DNA from 2 places in the Nosocomiicoccus ampullae genome. Region 1 is predicted to be linked to the other one. Evidence: predicted binding sites of a transcription regulator. Region 1 holds the regulator's gene; the other holds the start of a gene.
The links. The regulator LexA, encoded in region 1, represses DNA repair genes until DNA is damaged. The targets are predictions, from matches to a motif close to CGAACATATGTTCG.
Positions count from the first base shown of each region.

Region 2: a site for LexA is predicted at 3,442-3,455, ahead of KPF49_RS04535 (Y-family DNA polymerase). Genes of this name have one in related genera too.

Region 1 is NZ_CP079110.1:627,851-637,892, forward strand. It holds gene arcC (carbamate kinase) at 76-1,017, shown strand; gene KPF49_RS03170 (CynX/NimT family MFS transporter) at 1,070-2,275, shown strand; gene KPF49_RS03175 (protein adenylyltransferase SelO family protein) at 2,289-3,623, shown strand; gene KPF49_RS03180 (YkvI family membrane protein) at 3,681-4,769, opposite strand; gene KPF49_RS03185 (YkvI family membrane protein) at 5,206-6,294, opposite strand; gene lexA (transcriptional repressor LexA) at 6,501-7,115, opposite strand; gene KPF49_RS03195 (hypothetical protein) at 7,259-7,462, shown strand; gene KPF49_RS03200 (DUF896 domain-containing protein) at 7,561-7,800, shown strand; gene tkt (transketolase) at 7,822-9,807, shown strand; gene KPF49_RS03210 (YneF family protein) at 9,914-10,042, shown strand, end outside.
Region 2 is NZ_CP079110.1:877,719-887,760, forward strand. It holds gene KPF49_RS04525 (peptidoglycan bridge formation glycyltransferase FemA/FemB family protein) at 1-777, opposite strand, end outside; gene KPF49_RS04530 (aminoacyltransferase) at 790-2,028, opposite strand; gene KPF49_RS04535 (Y-family DNA polymerase) at 2,166-3,422, opposite strand; gene KPF49_RS04540 (DUF1002 domain-containing protein) at 3,561-4,532, shown strand; gene KPF49_RS04545 (ABC transporter permease) at 4,568-5,770, opposite strand; gene KPF49_RS04550 (ABC transporter ATP-binding protein) at 5,763-6,662, opposite strand; gene KPF49_RS04555 (DUF3021 family protein) at 6,740-7,114, opposite strand; gene KPF49_RS04560 (LytTR family DNA-binding domain-containing protein) at 7,115-7,558, opposite strand; gene KPF49_RS04565 (hypothetical protein) at 7,898-8,353, opposite strand; gene KPF49_RS04570 (GMC family oxidoreductase) at 8,698-10,042, opposite strand, start outside.

The DNA.
Region 1 (10,042 bases):
GCTGTATAAATTAATCTTGTGACAATGTGAGTGACAATATGGCATCAATTTAATATTTAATCAGGAGTGGTATGAATGAGTCAAAAAGTAGTTTTAGCATTAGGTGGTAATGCAATTTTACAACCAAAACAAGAGCCAACTTACGAAAACCAGTACGAAAACGTGTATAGTGCAGCGACGAGTATGATAGACATCGTTAAAGCAGGACACGAAATCATCGTCACACACGGTAATGGACCTCAAGTTGGTCTTATTATTGCTCAAAATGAAGCAGCTAAAGATGACATTAAACCGATGCCAGTATTTGTAAGTAGTGCAGAATCACAAGGTATGATTGGGTTTATGTTAGAACAGGCACTAAAAAATAAGCTAAAAGAAGCAAATATCGATAAAAATGTCGTATCATTACTCACTATGACTGAAGTCGATAAAGACGATCAAGCTTTTCAAAATCCGACAAAACCAATTGGTGTGTTCTTCACTGAAGAAGAAGCTAAAAAAATGGAAGAAGAAAATGGATTTGTAATGGCTGAAGATGCTGGACGAGGATATCGACGTGTTGTTCCATCTCCAGAGCCAAAAAAAATTCACGGTGTCGAAGAAATTAAAACACTCTCTGAAGAATCAATCGTTATTTCTTCAGGCGGTGGTGGTATTCCAATTTGGCGTGACGAAGACGGTGTGATTCATGGTGTTGACGCAGTAATCGATAAAGACCGCTCTGCACTTAAACTTGCACAACAAAGTGACGCTGATACGTTAATGGTATTAACAGATGTGCCGAACGTATTTATAAACTATGGTAAAGAAAATGAAATTAAACTAGAGAATGTAACCGTTGAAGAAATGGAACAATACATTGAAGACGGACATTTCGCAGCAGGTTCAATGCTCCCTAAAGTTGAGTCAGCAATTGGATTTGCAAAATCTGGTGAAAATAAACAAGCGATTATTTGTTCATTATCTGATGCAGTTAAAGCATTAGCTGGTGAAGCAGGTACGCATATAAAATTATAATATATGACACAGCCCTTTTAGGCTGTGTTTTTGTAGTTAAAGGAGTATACAATTGAGTGGTAAATTATATGAGTTAAAAGATCATTGGATGTTAATCATTGCTTTAATGCTTGTTGCTTCCATTTTACGTGCGCCGATTACGTCTGTCGGACCAGTAGTTGATCAAATTAGAGATGCATTAAATATTTCAAATACAGTCGCGGGATTACTGACAACGATTCCTTTACTAATATTTGGTGTTGTGTCTCCATACATACCAAGACTTGTTCGAAAGTTTTCAATCAATCACGTCATATTTTATTCATTAATTATTATATTATGTGGACTCGTCATTCGTAATCTATCGAGTGTAGAATGGTTTATATTAGGAACTATTATTATTGGATTAGGTATTGCGGTCGGTAACGTAACAATTCCAAGTTACGTGAAGCTTCGATTTCCACTTCATATAGGTCTAGTTACTGGATTATACGGTGCAGTTATGAACGCTATGGCGGGTGTTGGTGGTGGTTTATCAGTACCATTATCTGAAACAAGTGCGTATGGTTATAAACTATCATTATCTATTTGGATAATCTTAACAGTTATAGCTATTTTATTTTGGATTAAACAATTAAACGCTCAGAAATATGAAGCACAATATATTGATGAAGGTGCAGTTACACTAACAATTAAAGACTTACTTAAATCGAGAATCGCATGGGGTGTCGCACTTAGTTTTGGATTACAATCTATGATTTTTTACAGTGTCGTTGCGTGGATACCGACAATTTTAGTATCCCAAGGATTAACATTTAAAACAGCTGGGTATTACTTTATGTTTGCACAGTTCATACAAGTTCCGATTGCGTTTATATACCCTCAATTTGTTGAAAGTGTAAAAAATAAAAGGATTCCTGTAGTTATAATATTTGTTGCTTTTGTTACAGGATTTAGTTTAATGTTTGTTGAAAATAAAATAGTACTACTATTTGCAATGCTAATCATGGGTGTCGGCGTCGGTGCTGCATTTTTAACATGTATGGTCTTTTTCTCTTTAAAAGCAAATACATATGACGGTAGTATGATGCTGTCTGGATTCTCACAATCCATTGGATACGTGATTGCGGCAAGTGGACCACTTATTATGGGAGTTATTCAAGACTACATTCAAAATGAAATCATTAACATTTATATTTTCATCGCGTTAAGTATAATAGTATTTATAACATTAATGATTGCAGCTGAAGATAAAACTGTCGAAGAAACGATTAAATAAAGAGGTAGATATAATGTATAGCTACACATATTTAAATAATAGTGAAGTGTTTTATGAAGAGCATTCACCAGTGAATTATGAATATAAAGAAAGATTATTTAACGTACCTTTAGGTCGTAAATTTAATTTTAATAATGCTTCTGATATTTTTAAAAATCAACGTACTCCATTTTCTCAAAGTTATTTTGGTCACCAATTTGGGAGTCCAGTTATTTTAGGTGATGGAAGACAAATTATTTTAGGCGAAGCGCTATTGGACAATTCTTACGTTGATATTGCAGTGAAAGGAAGCGGACCGACAAAGTATTCACGTGGCGGTGATGGTTTATTACCACTAAACGCAGCAATTAAAGAATATATTTATTCTGAGTTTTTATATAACATTAATATTCCAACAACGAGAAGTCTCGCACTATTAGAAACGACAGAAATTGCTGAACGAGAAGCTGATAAAATAGCAGCACTGCTTATCAGAGTTGCGAATTCCCATCTACGTGTTGGAACAATTCAGTTTGGAAAAATCGCTGGAGAACCGTATTTAAAAGAGATCATTGATTACTCTATAAATAGACATTATTCATACCTCAGTGAATTAGAAAATAATGTAAAATACAAAAAGTTTTTTGAAATGGTCGTTAGAAAACAAGCAGAACTCGTGGCAATGTGGCAAAGTGCTGGATTCGTGCATGGAGTTATGAATACAGATAACGTAACAATTGACGGTTCGACAATTGATTTTGGGCCATGTGCATTTATAGAAACATATGACCAAAATGCAGTATTTAGTCAAATCGATCAGCAAGGAAGATATCGCTTTTCAAATCAAGCAAAGATTATGCATTGGAATTTAAGTAAACTTGGTGAGGCTATGATTACTTTATTTAGCGATGATGAAAAAGAAGCGGTGGAAATAGCACAATCTGTTCTCGATGAATTTCCATTAATTTATAACCGAAAATGGTTTATGTTAATGGGAGAAAAAATTGGAGTTGAACAGATTGATTATAATAGTGAGACAGACCAGAAAATGATTATTGAATTTTTAAAGGAAATCGAAACTAGACAATTAGATTATACGAATACGTTTAGACAACTAGCTCTTGGTAGATTAGATTTCACACCAAATTACGGTGATCATTCTGTCAATTTTGATTTAATGAAAAAGAAAAATCCGTCATTTGTACCAAGACATCATACAGTTTTAAACGCGATAGAAGAAGCATTAAACGGGGACTACAATAAAGTCCATGAAATGCTTAAAGCATGTACTAAACCATTTAATGATAATGTACCGGAGTACTTAAAAGAGTCAAAAGGAAATAACTTTTATACGACGTGTGGTACGTAAAACTTAATTAGGTAATAAAAATACTCCTAAACTAGACTTCTAGTTTAGGAGTATTTTTTATTCTTCATCTTCTGTATTGTCATAATAAGGTGAACGCTGTACTTTCTTTCTTATCCATAACACAAAGTATCCAATTGCAATAATAATTCCTAAATATCCATATAATGGATAGAATATGTTAATTAACGTAACAAATCCAATGCGTGTTAAAAAGAATGCAACGACCATTAGAATGATCATCAATGTAACGTATGATTTACTCTTAAAATCAGTAAATCTAACGAGTACAGCATACATTAAAGCGACTACTGTATTGTAAATTAAAATAATAATAATGATAGAGTATATCGAACCAAACCACGGGTGTACAGCATCCGCGACGACTAATGCTGGCACATCTTTAGTTACAGCAGCGTCCATGTTTAATAATAAACTTCCATTCAAGAGGAGTAGTAAAATAAGTACAAACAAACCACCGAGTAATGATCCATCTTTAACGACATCATATAGTCTCGTATCTGATCCCATAATCGTAATAAAACTATATCCGACACCGAACATTAGTCCCGCATAGACTACCGCATCAATCCACCAAATATTCCAAGGAGGGACAGTAGAATCCGCGTATGTAGCACCCTCAGAAATTGACATATCTGCAGTCGAAAAGGCATATATAGACATAACAGTTACCATAATTAAAAGAATTGGTGTTGCGATACCGAGTAAGTTAATAATTTTATCAAAATCTAACATTAACGTAATTGAAACGAGTACAATCAGTACGATTGTACCCATCCAAGTCGGTAGACCAAAACTTTCATTTAAGTTACTACCACCACCAGCGAGCATTATGAAGCTCGTGACGAACATAAAAAAGACGAGAGAATAGTCGAGAATACGACCGACTACATTACCAAATAACTTATTTAGAGTTAACTCATGTGACTCAACGTCGTATATGTACCCGACTTTAGCAATTTGTCTAAAAATAAACGTCATAATTAAAACAGATAAAATAATAGATATGAAGCTCGCCATTCCATTATTCGTAAAAAATTGCATAATTTCTTGGCCAGTTGCAAATCCGGCACCGATAACGATACCACAATATGCAAAGGCAAATTTAAATAGTTCCTTAATATTCAAAAAAACAACTCCTACCTATATATAAATTTATTATACAATAAGATATAGTTGTGTAAAGTTTACAATTACTTTTTATATAACTTTTAACCATCTTTGCGTTTAATAAATATAATAAAAAATCTATTTAACCAGATAGATAAGATTAATGTGTAAAAATATATAGTATTTTATCCGCAGTTAAATCGTACGTTAACGCAAATTGATTTTACGTTAAAGAGTGTTTACTTTCATTGACAATTATAGCGGATACGTTAACGAATCACATACCATGTTGACACAAATCCGATTTGCATTAATAGATGAAAAAAACATTAATGCAAATTGATTTTACGTTAACGAATGAGTAAATAGTTTAATGAAAAATAAACTCTATGAAATTAAACAATAGTTCATTATAAAATAAAAAGCCTATCCAATTACTGGATAGGCTAAATACTTAATCTTCAATATTTGTACGATCGTAATATTTTGAACGCTGTACTTTCTTTCTAATCCATAATACAAAGAATCCTAGACCGACGATAATTCCTAGATATCCATATAATGGATAGAAAATATTAATTAATTCTACGAATCCAATTCTCGTAAATAGGAATGCAACGACCATTAATATTGCTAATAGTATTGCATAATTTTTACTTCTTGCTTTTGTAAATCTAACAAGTACAGCATACATTAACGCAACTACAGTGTTGTAAATCAGTACGATTATAACGATAGAGTAGATAGATCCAAACAATGGATGTACCGCATTAGCAACGACTAGTGCAGGGATGTCTTTAGTGACTGCAATATCCATATTTAACAGTAATCCACCATTTAATAGTAGCATTAAAATAAGTACAAATAATCCACCGAGTAATGATCCTCTTTTAACTACTTCATAAAGTCTAGTGTCAGAGCCCATAATCGTAATGAAACTAAATCCAACGCCGTACATTAGCCCGGCATATACAGTTGCGTCAATCCACCAGACGTTCCAAGGTGGAACAGATGAATCTGCATATTTAGCACCTTCAACAACTGAAAGATCTGCATTAATAAATGCAAAAATTGTCATGAAGATTACCATAATTAAAAGAATAGGTGTAGCGATACCAAGTAAGTTAATAATTCTATCAAACTTTAGCATTAATGTAATTGAGACTAATATAATCATAACGATTGATCCAACCCAAGTAGGCATACCGAAACTTTCATTTAAGTTACTTCCGCCCCCTGCAATCATTACAAAACACGTCACATACATAAAGAATACTAATGCGTAGTCTAAAAATGTTCCGAAGTATTTTCCAAATAATTTTATAAGAGGTAACTCATGGGAATCAACATCATATAAATAGCCAACTTTTGCAGATTGTCTAAATACAAAAGTTACCATTAAGACAGCAAGAACAATTCCTGCAAAACTCATAATCCCATCATTTGTAAAGAACTGCATAATCTCTTGACCTGTCGCAAAACCAGCACCGATAACGATACCGCAGTATGCGAAAGCAAACTTCAAGAGTTCTTTAATATTCAATTGATCATCTCCCTTTTGTGAATACATTTGATGATTATACAGTACGTAGGGTAGATGTAAAGTTTAATATTACACTATATAAGAGATAGGTGTATCATAATTTCTATAGTGTAATATTTGTCCGAAATTATAAAAATGATAGCGTATTTATGACAACAATAAAAAATGATAAACATATCAATGAATGTTTATCATTTTAATAAGTATTAAAGTTCACGATAAAGACCAATCACTTTTCCTAAGACAGTCACTGAGTCTAGAATAATCGGTGCCATTGTACTATTTTCAGGTTGAAGTCTATAATAACCTTTTTCCTTGTAAAAACGTTTCACTGTTGCTTCGTTGTCATCGTTCATTGCGACGATGATTTCACCGTTATGCGCGATATTTTGCTTTCTAACGATTACTTTATCTCCGTCGTGAATTCCCGCTTCAATCATACTATCACCAACAACTGATAATAGGAATACCTCACTATTATGACCAGCAGTTAAATGCTCTGGTAATGGAAAATACTCTTCAACGTTTTCAACGGCTGTGATTGGTAAGCCTGCCGTTACTTTACCGAGAACTGGTGCGTGAATGACCTCAACTTTTTGTTCAAGTTCTTGACTGACAACTTCAATTGCTCTTGGTTTTGTACGATCTCTTTTAATATAACCTTTTTCTTCTAGTTTACTTAAGTGACCGTGAACTGTTGAACTTGACTGAAGACCAATCGCATTTCCAATTTCACGAACACTTGGCGGATAACCTTTTTCATTGACACATTCTTTTATATATTTCAGTACTTCTTTTTGACGCGTAGTTAGTTGTTCCATAATAAATCCTCCGAATTATGAATTAGCTTAATTTTAACATATTTAATATAATGCTACAAACATTTGTTCGTAAATCATTGACAACGAACACGTGTTCTATTATCATATAAATACAAACAAATGTTCTAGGAGATGTGTTATATATGGTCAAACAAGAACAAGTCACTATTACTATTATTACTATAGTCCTTATCGCTCTAAGCTTATATTTCTTAGTCGATTTTTATATAAATGCACCACTATACGATATCGATCAGCCAATTGGAATTTCTCAAGCAGCAACTACTTTTCACGAATTTTCACCGAACATAGATACGAACAGTAACGTTGAAATAGTTTCTAAGTAATACTGATATATAGTAAACAGATAATATATGATATTTACGCATCGGCAATATAGCCGAATGCGTTTTTTTATGGTAAATTTAAAGTGAAAGGATTGATCATCATGTTAGATGATAAAAAACTAACTAGACTGAATGAATTGGCGAAGTTAAAACGTGAAGAAAAGATTACAAAAGATGAGTTAGATGAGTTAAACTCACTTCGCGGTGAGTATTTAAAAAACTTTAGAAAAAGTTTTAAATCACAACTCGAAAATTCTAAAGTAATTGACCCTGAAGGTAATGACGTAACGCCACAAAAAGTTAAAGATATTCAAAATAGTAAGAAAAACAAGAAATAGATTAAGGAGACTTTATTTTTTATGACTTTTGATCAGACTGACCAACTTGTTGTTAATTCAATTCGTGCTTTATCAATTGATGCGATTGAAAAAGCAAATTCAGGACACCCTGGGCTTCCAATGGGTGCGGCACCAATGGCTTATACACTTTGGAAAGAACATTTAAACTTTAACCCAAACTCAGTGAAATGGTTCAATAGAGACCGCTTCATTTTAAGTGCGGGACACGGAAGTATGCTGTTATATAGTTTACTTCACTTTGCAGACGTAATTTCAATGGATGACATTAAAGAGTTCCGCCAATATGAGTCAAGAACACCTGGACACCCAGAATTTAAACATACTGATGGTGTAGAGATTACAACAGGCCCACTTGGACAAGGGTTTGCAATGAGTGTTGGTATGGCGATGGCAGAAAGACATTTAGCTAGTCTATTTAATACAGACGGGCATGAACTCGTTGACCACTACACTTATGTTTTAGCAAGTGACGGTGACTTAATGGAAGGAATTTCTCATGAAGCAGCATCACTCGCAGGACACTTAGCGCTAGATAAGTTAATCGTGTTATATGATTCAAACGATATTTCTCTTGACGGAGATTTAGATATGAGTTTCTCTGAAGATATTGAAGGGCGTTTTAAATCATATCACTGGGATTACCACCGTGTTGATGATGGTAACGACGTGGATGCAATTAATGAAGCAATTAAAAAAGCAAAAGAATCAGATCAACCATCATTAATTGAAATTAAAACAATCATCGGATATGGTTCACCGAACAAACAAGGTAAAAGTGATTCTCACGGTGCACCAATCGGTGAAGATGAAAGAAAAAGTGCATTTGAACATTATGAATTAGATCATTCAAAACAGTTCCATGTTGATGAGTCAGTATATGAAAGATTTGACGAAACGTTAACAGCGCGTGGAGAAAAGTTAGAGCGTGAATGGAACGAATTACTTGAAGACTATAAAGAAAAGTATCCTGAAAAATATGAGAAATTTATAAACGCAGTAGAAGGTAAATTACCAGTCGATTACGACATGAATTTACCAGAATTTGAAGTTGGATCTAAAAAAGCGACACGTGGCAGTTCGAGTGACGTGATTCAACAGCTATCTGAAAATATACCAACATTATTTGGTGGAGCAGCAGACTTAGCATCTTCAAACAAAACGATGGTCAATAAAGAAGAGGCGTTCTCAAAAGATAATTATAGTGGTAGAAACATCTGGTTTGGTGTCAGAGAATTCGCAATGGCAGCTGCAGCAAACGGTATGGCAGCACACGGCGCGATCTTACCATACGTTGGTACTTTCTTTGTGTTTAGTGACTACTTAAAACCAGCTGTACGCTTAAGTGCATTAATGCAGTTACCAGTAACGTACGTATTTACACACGACTCTATCGCAGTCGGTGAAGACGGTCCAACACACGAACCAATCGAACAACTCGCTGGACTTCGTGCGATTCCAAACTTAAATGTGATTCGTCCAGCAGATGGCAACGAAACACGTGAAGCTTGGAAGCGTGCAGTAGAGTCTACAGACACTCCAACAGCACTTGTTTTAACGCGTCAAGATGTTGAAGCATTAGATATCAAAAAAGAGATGCTTGCTGAAGGTGTTAAGCGTGGTGGATACGTTGCGTATGATAACGGAGATGACGCGATTGTATTTGCGACAGGTAGTGAAGTTGCACTCGCAATTGAAGCGGCAAAAGTATTAAAAGAAAAAGACGTCAACGTGAAAGTAGTATCTATACCAGATACTGAAACTTTCTTTAGACAAGATAAAGCATATATCGACAGCGTGTTAAATAAACATATTGAAAATAGAACAGCTGTTGAAATGGCGGCAAGTATCGGATGGGCAAGATTTGTTGGTTTAGATGGTAAGTACTTAACGATCGACACATTCGGTGCAAGTGCGCCTGGTAACGAAGTTATGGAAAGATACGGTTACACAGTCGATAACTTAGTTGATATTATTTTAGAAGATTAATTTAAGGCATCCTGCATATTATATGCAGGATGTTTTAAATGCGTTGAACGATGAAAAAAATTCATGTACAATTAGAATGTTGAAAAAGTGAAAAGAGGTGAGTCATTTGGCAACTTGGATTTGGATTTTAATCGTAATTGTTGCTTTAGCAGGTGGAACAGCACTTGGTTTCTTCCTTGCAAGAAAGTATATGATGGATTATTTAGAGAAAAACCCACCAATTAACGAAGACGTA
Region 2 (10,042 bases), 250 kb from region 1:
TTCAGTTTGGTCGATAAATTGATCTAATTCAATATAAGCAAGTGGGACAAGTACTTTATCGCCATATGCTTTTTTAAACTGCTTAAAGTACTTTTCAGGGTCTTCATTCACGAAGAAATCTTGACGCTCTGCAGTGTGTAAGTACATATCGACAAAGATATCCATTTCATCTACTTCTAAGAAACGAACTTTAACTCCAAATCGTTTTGCTTTTCGAATATTTCTTCTACGTAAGTTATCAAAAGATTTTACTAATTCATCTTCATTTTTAAATTTGCTCACGTCTAAGACACTCATCCAGCGTGCTTGTGACGTATTTGAGTAACCTCTTGTAAATCCTTGATGAACGTAACCCATATTTTCTAATAACTGAATAACCTCATCACGATTTTCGTAATCATTATACGGCTCGACGTCCTTATCGTATTTTTTATAAATCCAGTTCGGGTCAACCTTTACGTAAGACGCATTATTTTCTTTTAAATATTCAGTTAAACCAGCAAAATATGCACGTACTAAACTTAAGTTATCATAGTCAAGTACAGGTCCACGGTTAGAATAATAGAAATATTTGCCTAAAATTGTCGGCTCTTTTGTAAATAAACCTGCTGCTAAGACGTTTCCATCGTTATCTTTTAACCCGAGTAATTCTACTTCAAAACGCCCGTCATTTAAGCGGTTATCTTTATTTTCAATCATCTGGAAGAAGGCACTTTCGTGTCCTCCGTATTCTATAAAATCTGCATATTCTTTATTAGTTAATTGTACGAACTTCATTATATTATCTTCCTACCTTTTTAATAAGTGATATAACTTATCTAATGTTCCGTTAATTGGTTTTACAAAGTCACCAATATATTCGTTAACTGTTGCGTTAAATCCTTTTTTAAATTGGATGACACCGTAATCTTCAGCATCTTCAGTAAATTTACCACTAATACCATAGAAGTTATAAATGTCTACATCATGCTCTAAAGCGTATTTAATCATTTCCCACTGAATTGCGTAACTTCCAGCAAAGTGTCTAAATTCATTTGCAGTGCCTCCTGCTAAATATGCAACTTCGTGTGGTGTATTAATATAATAGCTCGCTGCAACTGGGAGTTCTTTACCGTGGGTTTCACGTAGTTTAACCCCTTCATTAAATTTCTTCTCGATATTAGCGAGTTGTTCGTTAAAGTTTTTCACTTTATTTTGTGCTTTTTTATTATCTGGATGACGATCTGCTTGCTTCTTTGCTTTATTTAAATCTTTTTGCATTTTAGCGACTTCTTTTTCTAAAGTATCAACGTATTCATCTAAATCGACATAAGCAAGTGGAATCATCACATTATCTTTAAAATATTTCTTTCTAGATTTATAAAATGCAGGTCCACGATCGAAGAATTCTTTCATTTCACTCGTGTCTTCCATAAAATCTGTAAATATATCGATATCTTCTAAACCGAGGTATTTCACTTTAATACCATCTTTTTCAGCTCTACGAATGTTACGTTTACGTAGTTGGTCGAAATTTTTAAAGATTTCTTCTTCAGTTTTATCTTTTAAATCTAACGTTGAGTGCCATCTAATTTGAGTGTCTTTACTAAATCCGACAGTGAATCCGTCGTGTGTGTAGCCAAGTTCTTTAAACCAATCAAATAATTGCACATTTTCTTTTTCTTCTAAAATATTACCATCGTGATCACGCACGTTTAAAATGACGTATGGATCCACACGAAGATAAACAACCTTTTTATCTTTTAAAAATTCTTCTAACCCTCTAAAAAATGCTTTAACTATTCTATGATCAGAATAATCAAGTACAGGTCCTCTATTCGTATACGCAAAGTTAAAGAATTTCATAACGCGGCCAAGCGTAACTAAACAGGCTGCTTTTACTTCACCGTTATGTTTTAAACCAACGAAGTAACTCTTTGTACCTTCTTCTACTTTTAAGCGGTAATTATCTAACGTTTGAGTAAAATGACTAAAATGTTCAGTCGTATATTGCTCAAATTCTCTTTCAGTAAGTTCTACAAACTCCATTAATTTCAATCCTTTTTCGAATGCTCTCTTTAAATTCCGTTTAAAGTATAGCATTTTTTCACTACTCTATTCTATTCAAAGCTAAATTTCTAAGTGAATATCCAATCTATTATTATAGCATAATTTATGTGAAGTTTTTAGCGCTTATGTCCTGCAATAAGTCCCTCTCTAAGTTTTAACGTCGATGCTTCTGTCATACTTAACGCGCGCATCACACTTAATGTTCCGTATTTAATTTTTAGTTCATCGATTGTCTTTAATAATTGTTCACGTTTTTCATCATTTTCTTTAAACAAATTGCCTTGAATATACTTGTTGCTGATTAAGTTCGTTAAACTTACACTAATCGTTCGGTACAATGCACTTTCATCTGCAATCTTTTTAAGACGAATCCAAATACCAAACATCACTTCGTTCTCGTCATGCGTTCCTTCGTCAATTGTAAACTGCTGACGATACGATTTACCGTATTTTGTAGTCACTTGAAATTGAATCGTGCGTGCAAAACGATTCATTAACCGGAGTCTATGAATAACTTCATCGACGTGTTCAAGTATGACGACATATAGTTCATGAAACTCATAATCTCTCATTAAAATTTGACTCTTAGCGATTGTCGGACTTTTTGCATTGTATTTTTCGCTTAACTTACTAAAATCTAGACCGTTAGCATGCATATGCCAGTCGATTCCAATCACACCGAAATCTTTTTTTAAATATTCTACCGGGTAAAGGGCTAAATCTTTCACTGTAAAAATACCACGCTGATTTAATTTCTTTTCTGAACGTTTATTAATACCAAAAAAATTTCTAAGCGGTGAAATCGGCCATAACTTTTCAGCGATATCATGATATCGCCACTCTGTAATCCCATTTGGCATCTTTTTCGCTTCAATATCTAGTGATACTTTACTTAACAAAACGTTATCACCAATACCAATCGCACATTCAATGAGTGTTTCTCTATAAATATGTGCTTTTAAAATTTCTGCAAGTTCATACGGTGTTTCAGCAAAGAGATGATAACTATCTGTCACATCCATAAAAAATTCATCGATAGAATATTGATGAAAATCTTCAGGCGCAACATATTGTAACGCAATTTCAGTTATTTTTTTTGAATACGTTAAATATGTTTTCATCGATGGGTTAATCACTTTAATGTGGTCCGCTTTTGGAACTTCGAAATGTCTAGACCCTGTTTTAATACCAATTTCTTTCATTTTTGGTGTCGCTGCTAAAACGACAGATCCCTTTTCTTCAACATCACCAACGACCGCAAGGTACGTTGTTTTTGGATCCCATCCGTTCATCAAGCAAGATACACTCGCGAAAAAACTTTTTTGATCGATACAAAATATCTCTCTTTTTGGACATAAATAATAGTTATACATAAGCGTTCTCTCCTTAAAGCGAACATATGTTCTATATAAGGATAACACATTTTAACTCAGATGAAATACCTTATCTTTTGTATATCGCTAGTTAATATAGTATTCTTAAAGCAAATTTATATATGAGAGGTATGAACTATGAAAAAGTGGTTACTTATTTTAACATCTCTTTTACTTACATTTAGTTTATCTTCTAAAGCATTTGCTGCTTCAGAATGGAAAGAGAGTGTAACGATATATGGTGCGGGATTAGAAAATTCTCCGGATAAAGAAAAAATTACTCAGTTACTTGGTACAAAAGATTCAGATATTGTCGATTATGTTTACGGTAATGATACTGAAAAGTATATTAACTATAGATACGACGATAATATTTTATTCTCAAGTATTCGTATTATGGAGAAAAACTCTGGTGGGTTAAAAATTGACATCGACGAAACTTACGGTAAAATCACACAAATTAGCCCTGAGACTTACCAAAACGCGCTAATCACAGCTGGCGTCACTGATGCAGACGTAACAATTGCTGCACCACACGACGTTACTGGAGAATCAGCGTTAACAGGAATCTATAAAGCATACGAAGTTCAAGGCGAAAGTTTAAATACTGAATATACGAAAAACGCTCAAGATGAACTAAACACAATCTCAGATATCACGTCTGAAAACGAAGGTAAAGATGGCTACAGTGAATCTCAGTTAAATAAAGCCATTACTGAAATTAAAATTACGATCATTAACCAAATCAACGATGGTAAAGACTTAACTGAAGATGATGTTCGTCAAATTGTCGATGAAAAACTTAAAGACAACGGTTTACAAGACGTCATCACAGATAATCAGAAAAACCAGATTATTAATATTATCATTCAAATTAAAAACTCCGGATTCTTTAATGAAGACTCTGCAAGTAAAATTTTAGATAGCTCAAAAGACTTACTTAACCAAATTAAAGATAGTGACGCGTTTAAAGATGCTAAAGAGCAAGCGAAAAACTTAGGAAATGATATTAAAGATTTCTCTCAAAGTGAAGAAGGACAAGGACTTATCGAGTCAATTAAATCTTTCTTTAGATCACTTATTGATTCAATTAAAAATTTATTTAACTAAACAAAATGCCGATGGATATCCCATCGGCATTTATTTTACATGTTTTTCATCTTTTTAATCGATTTTAACATATTAGAATCATTCATTAACACGTTGCGTTTGTATACAGTTGTTGTCAAGAACAGTAACAATACAACTGAAATAGCGAGAATTACGATGCCGATATATATTACACTCATCGATGTATCTAAGTTAAGTAATCGCACCGGCATTGTAAACGGTGTAAAGAACGGGAAGTAACTACTTATTTTAAGAAGTGTTCCGTCACTATTCATAATGTTAAATAGACCGATATAAAATCCACCAATTGAAATAAATGTGAGTGGCATGAGTCCTTGTTGTAAATCTTCCATACGTGATATAAATGATCCGAGTAATGCTGCAAATATTAAGTATAGTAATAATCCGAGTATTAAAAATACGACAGAGTAAACAATAATTGGTACAGTTTGCTCATTTGAAACTAGTTCAAAGTCTGATAATGTTGCTTCTAGAGAAGACATTTTAAATGCAATAAGTCCTGAACCAATCACAATCAGTATCTGTGTGAAAGATACGAGTATAATCGCGCTTACTTTCGCTAAAACATGACGCGTCGGTGATATGCTTGAAACAATCATTTCAATCACTCGTGATGATTTCTCATGAGCAATTTCCGTTGCGATTTGACTCGCATATCCAATGATGATAAAGAACATAAGCATAATAACAGCGTAAATAACGACTATATTTAATAAGTTCTCACTTTCAAAAAATCCAGCTTCGTCTGTTTCATCGTCAGGATCACTACTTTTTACTGTTAAATCTGCACTTGAATCAAGTAAAGCTAAATCTTCTTTAGAAATATCAATCGCATTTGACACGTATAGTTTATTTAACTCATCGAGTGCGACTTCTATCGCTTGACGGTTATCGTTAGATAATTCCTCGTCAGTAGTTAACGTCGCTTTAATCGGTAGATCTTCAGAGTTAATTGTTAGTACGTTATTAGATTCTGACTCTATAATAATCGTATCATCGAACGATTTAATGACATCTGTAACAACTTCTCTATCTTCTTCTGTCGCTTCTATTGTTAGGGCTGTTTTTTCATCTTCACTATCAAATAGATTTAAAATTTTGTCGAAGTTCATACCTGCAAATACGAATGCAATAAGTAACAATGTCGTGATTATAAACGATTTTGATTTAACCTTTTGTTTATACGTCGACAGTAACGTCACTAAAAATTTATTCACCGCGCTCACCCACTTTACTTATAAATATTTCGTTTAATGTCGGATCTTTTACGCTAAACTCACTAAAGTAACCAAGTGGTGTAATACGCTCATAAATCGGTTGCGCGATTGTTTCATCTTCAATCTTTAACGTCACTAAATCATTTGACTCATTGTAAGATAAAACACCTGGATAATCCTTTAAAAATGATACGTCATGCGTACCACGAATTAATATCGTTTTTTGCTTATAGTCATCTTTAATTGACTGAATCGAACCTTCCGCAACTTGTGTGCCATGTTTTAAAATACAAATTGATTCACATAATTCTTCGACATGTTCCATACGGTGGGTACTAAAAATAATCGTTGCACCATTTTTATTTAACTCTTTGACAGCTTCTTTTAACAACTCTACATTAACCGGGTCTAATCCAGAAAACGGCTCATCGAGTATAAGTAGATTCGGATTATGAATAATACTCGCAATAAGCTGAATCTTTTGCTGGTTCCCTTTAGATAATGCACCAATCTTCTTATTCATGTTTTCAGATACGTTAAAACGTTCCAACCAATATTCTAGTTGTTTTTTAGCATCTTGTTTTGACATGTTTTTAAGTTGCGCAAGGTAAAGCACTTGTTCCTCGACTGTCAGTTTCGGATGTAGCCCGCGTTCTTCTGGTAAGTAGCCGATATAATCCGTAAAATTATAATCGATTTTTTTATCGTTAAACGTCACAGAGCCACTTGTCGGATTTAATATATTTAAAATCATACGAAACGTCGTCGTTTTCCCTGCACCGTTTCCACCGAGTAAACCGTACATTTCACCATCTTGAACATTAAAATTTAAATCATCTACAGCAGTAAAATCACCGAACTTTTTCGTCAAATGATTAATTCTTAGTCCCATAAGCACCATCCTAGTTATATTTGTATAGTATTTAGTATAACGTGAAACACCTTCAATATAAAAGTTCTCTAAGCATATTATTTATCATTTAATTTTTCGTTAATTTCTTTACTATCACGAATTGCCATAATAATAAATATACTTTGGACGATTAAAATAATGACAACGATTGAAGCGGCATAGAAAGATATATCAGTTAGAGTTGCTGAAATCCAGCCGTTCATGATCGCAACAGTAGTGAAAGCAACTGCACCAACAACGAGTTGTATGAGTCCAGCAAGAGGTGGTGGCATTTTAGTTAAATGTGCACAAGAGGCAAGTCCAATAAGTAAAGAGGCGATCCACACTGACACAATTTCTTTCGAAGGGTCTAAAATCATAAGTGAAACTAAATAGATAAAGCTCCCGATTAGTACAGATTGAACCATAAACTTTAATGCATTTCCTAACATTTAAATCCCCAACCTTTCTTTTAAAATTGATACAAATCGTCTTGAAATATTGACCTTTTGTCCGTTCGAAATGACTGCAATTAAATTCCCAGAAAAAGATGGTTCGACTTTTTTAATCATCTGTATGTTCAACAACTCAAACTTCGATACTTGCATAAATGTATTCGAGTTCAATTCATCTAAAAACATCGTGAGACTTTTATACGTTTGTACTGTTTCTTTACTCGTATAAATCGTCAGGATTTTGTTATGGATTTCCGCACAAACGATATCCATCTTTTTAATGACGGTAAATTCATCATCAGATTTCACGGTGATGTTTTCCTTATCTTTTGTAAAATGATCGACATATGACAAGACCCGTGCGCCAGTAGTAGCATTTTGCGCGTGTACTTGTACTTCATCTTCTTCTAAACTACTATCAATAATAAGATTAACCTTCAATTTCAGCCCCTCCCTCACTTGCTAAATTCAGTATACAATTTAATTAAAAATTATAGTTAAAAAGTTCGTAAGTGGTAAAAATATCGGTATAACCGGTAAAAAAGCACTTCTCTTATAGTGAGAAGTGCTTATATTTAACATAATCATTGCTTTTAGTATGATATTTGTTAAATAAACAGTTTTATTTAACACTTTTTAGTTATTTGCCTTCAATTTTGTTAGATAAAAAGATATATTTAACAAAAATCAGTCCTACATTCTAAAATATGTTAATTATCCTGATATATCTATCATATTCCGAGAATTTTTGTTAAATAAGTTTAGATTAACCTAGCAACCTTACTTAAATTTCTCTTTATGATGTTCAATGATATCCGTATGACTATTCAACATGTCTTCACCTTTTTTGGTTAACACATTTTCTTCATCAACAAAACCTAAAGTCTTTAACCACTTTAATTCTTCTTTAAAATTTAAACCATACTCCTGTGAGAAGAACTTCGGTGCGCGTTTACGATTCACATTCTTAACCCACCAAAGCATAACGACGTGCCCGAACACTAACTCGTCATCATTAATAAACGTCATATACGATTTATGCGGCAATAACGTGTTAGACAATTTAATTTGCTTTAACAGATTATGCGCATCACCTTCAGATGAAATATACGGAATTTTATTGTATCCATCTTCACGATAATCTTTCTCGAGCTTCTCTCTAAGCGATAAAACACCATCACGCTCACGATCCTCACGACTTCTTTTAGAAAAGAAGAAATCTAAAAACTTCCCCACTACATTCACCTCTATAGAAACACTATTACCGTTTATAATAGCATAAGTTATTATTTCTTTTATATGGTTTAACTATTGCTTCATATCCATATACCTTTCATTTTACAAAAACAAAATTTCTAATCATGAATATGTTAATTAAATACTTTTATTTAACATATTTATCGATTAATCCATATTTTTGTTAGATAAAGTGATTTATTTAACAAATATAAGTAAAATGAATATAAATTCGCTAATTAAATTAATATTATTAATAAAATCCTTTACTTTTTGCTAATTAAAATTGGCCATTACAAAAACCCCTAAAACTAGTCTTCTAGTTCTAGGGGTTAAATAATATATTAAGCTTTTGCTGCTTTTTTCTCTTTTACTAATTGTCCGCCACCGTCGTCTAAGTATTTAAGAATACCTTCTGATGCACGGTATGCGAGTGCACCGATTGTTGGTGTTGGGTGGTGTCCTCCGAATTGAGGGAATGCTGATCCACCGACTACGAATAGGTTATCAACGTCCCACATTTGTAAGTAGTTGTTAACTGCTGAAGTTTCACTTGATTCACCCATGATAACTCCACCTGTGTAGTGTCCACCTTGATACTTGTGGTCAAATTCGTCTGGTACTTCGTCGTCTTCGATGTGGTCTGCACCCATTGCATCTAAGATTTCATGACATCTTTCTACACCGAACTTCGCGATGTTGCGTTCGTTGTCACCGAATTTGTAAGTGACGCGTAGTAACGGATCACCAAACTCATCTTTATATGTTGGATCTAAATCCGTATAGTTGTGGTAGTAAGATAAAGTACATGCAGAATACCAAACATGTAGCATACTATATGCATATTTTAGTGACTCTTCCTTAAACTCTTTACCCCAAGTTGGTGTGTCGCCTTTAATGTTTTGTCCACTAGTGATCGCACCAAATCCGTATTGACGTAATTCGATACATCCACCACCGATAAAGTCGAGGTCTGAGTGATCAAAGTTATCTGCTTGATAATCGTTTAAGCATGCACCGAGTGCTCCTGCACCCATGTAAAGATTGAACTTCTTATCGTCGAAGAATCCTCTTGCACCGTTAAACGCTGAGTTATATTGACCGTTGAAGTTACGTCCAATTACACCTTTACGAGTTTTTGGATCGTATTGTTCACCGATATCTGAAAGCATAAGTAGACGGTTGTTTGAAATTGCGAATGCTGCTAATACAACAACGTCTGCTGGTTGCTCGTATTCTTCACCTGTTACTAGGTCAGTATATAAAATACCTTCAGCTTTTTTAGAATCTTTGTCATAAATTACACGACGTGCTAAAGAGCTTGTACGTAACTCAAAGTTATCGTGTTTTAATGCTGTAGGAATAACTGTTGCTAGTGGGTCAGATTTCGCACTAAAGTCACATCCTGCACGCGTACAGAATGAACAGTACATACATTTATTAAGTTTTTCACCATCTGGGTTCTCATAGTTTGCAGACATGTTGCCTGATGCCATTTGGAATGGGTGTAAACCTAATTCTTTAGCCGCATCTTTAAATAATTTTAATGGAGGAGTTTCTTCCATTGGTGGGTTTGGCCACTCCATTTTACGCTCTGGAGCTAATGGGTCTTGCTCTCCACCGATACCCGCAGTTTTTTCCCATTTTTCATAGTATGGCTCTAATTCATCATAAGTAATTCCCCAGTCT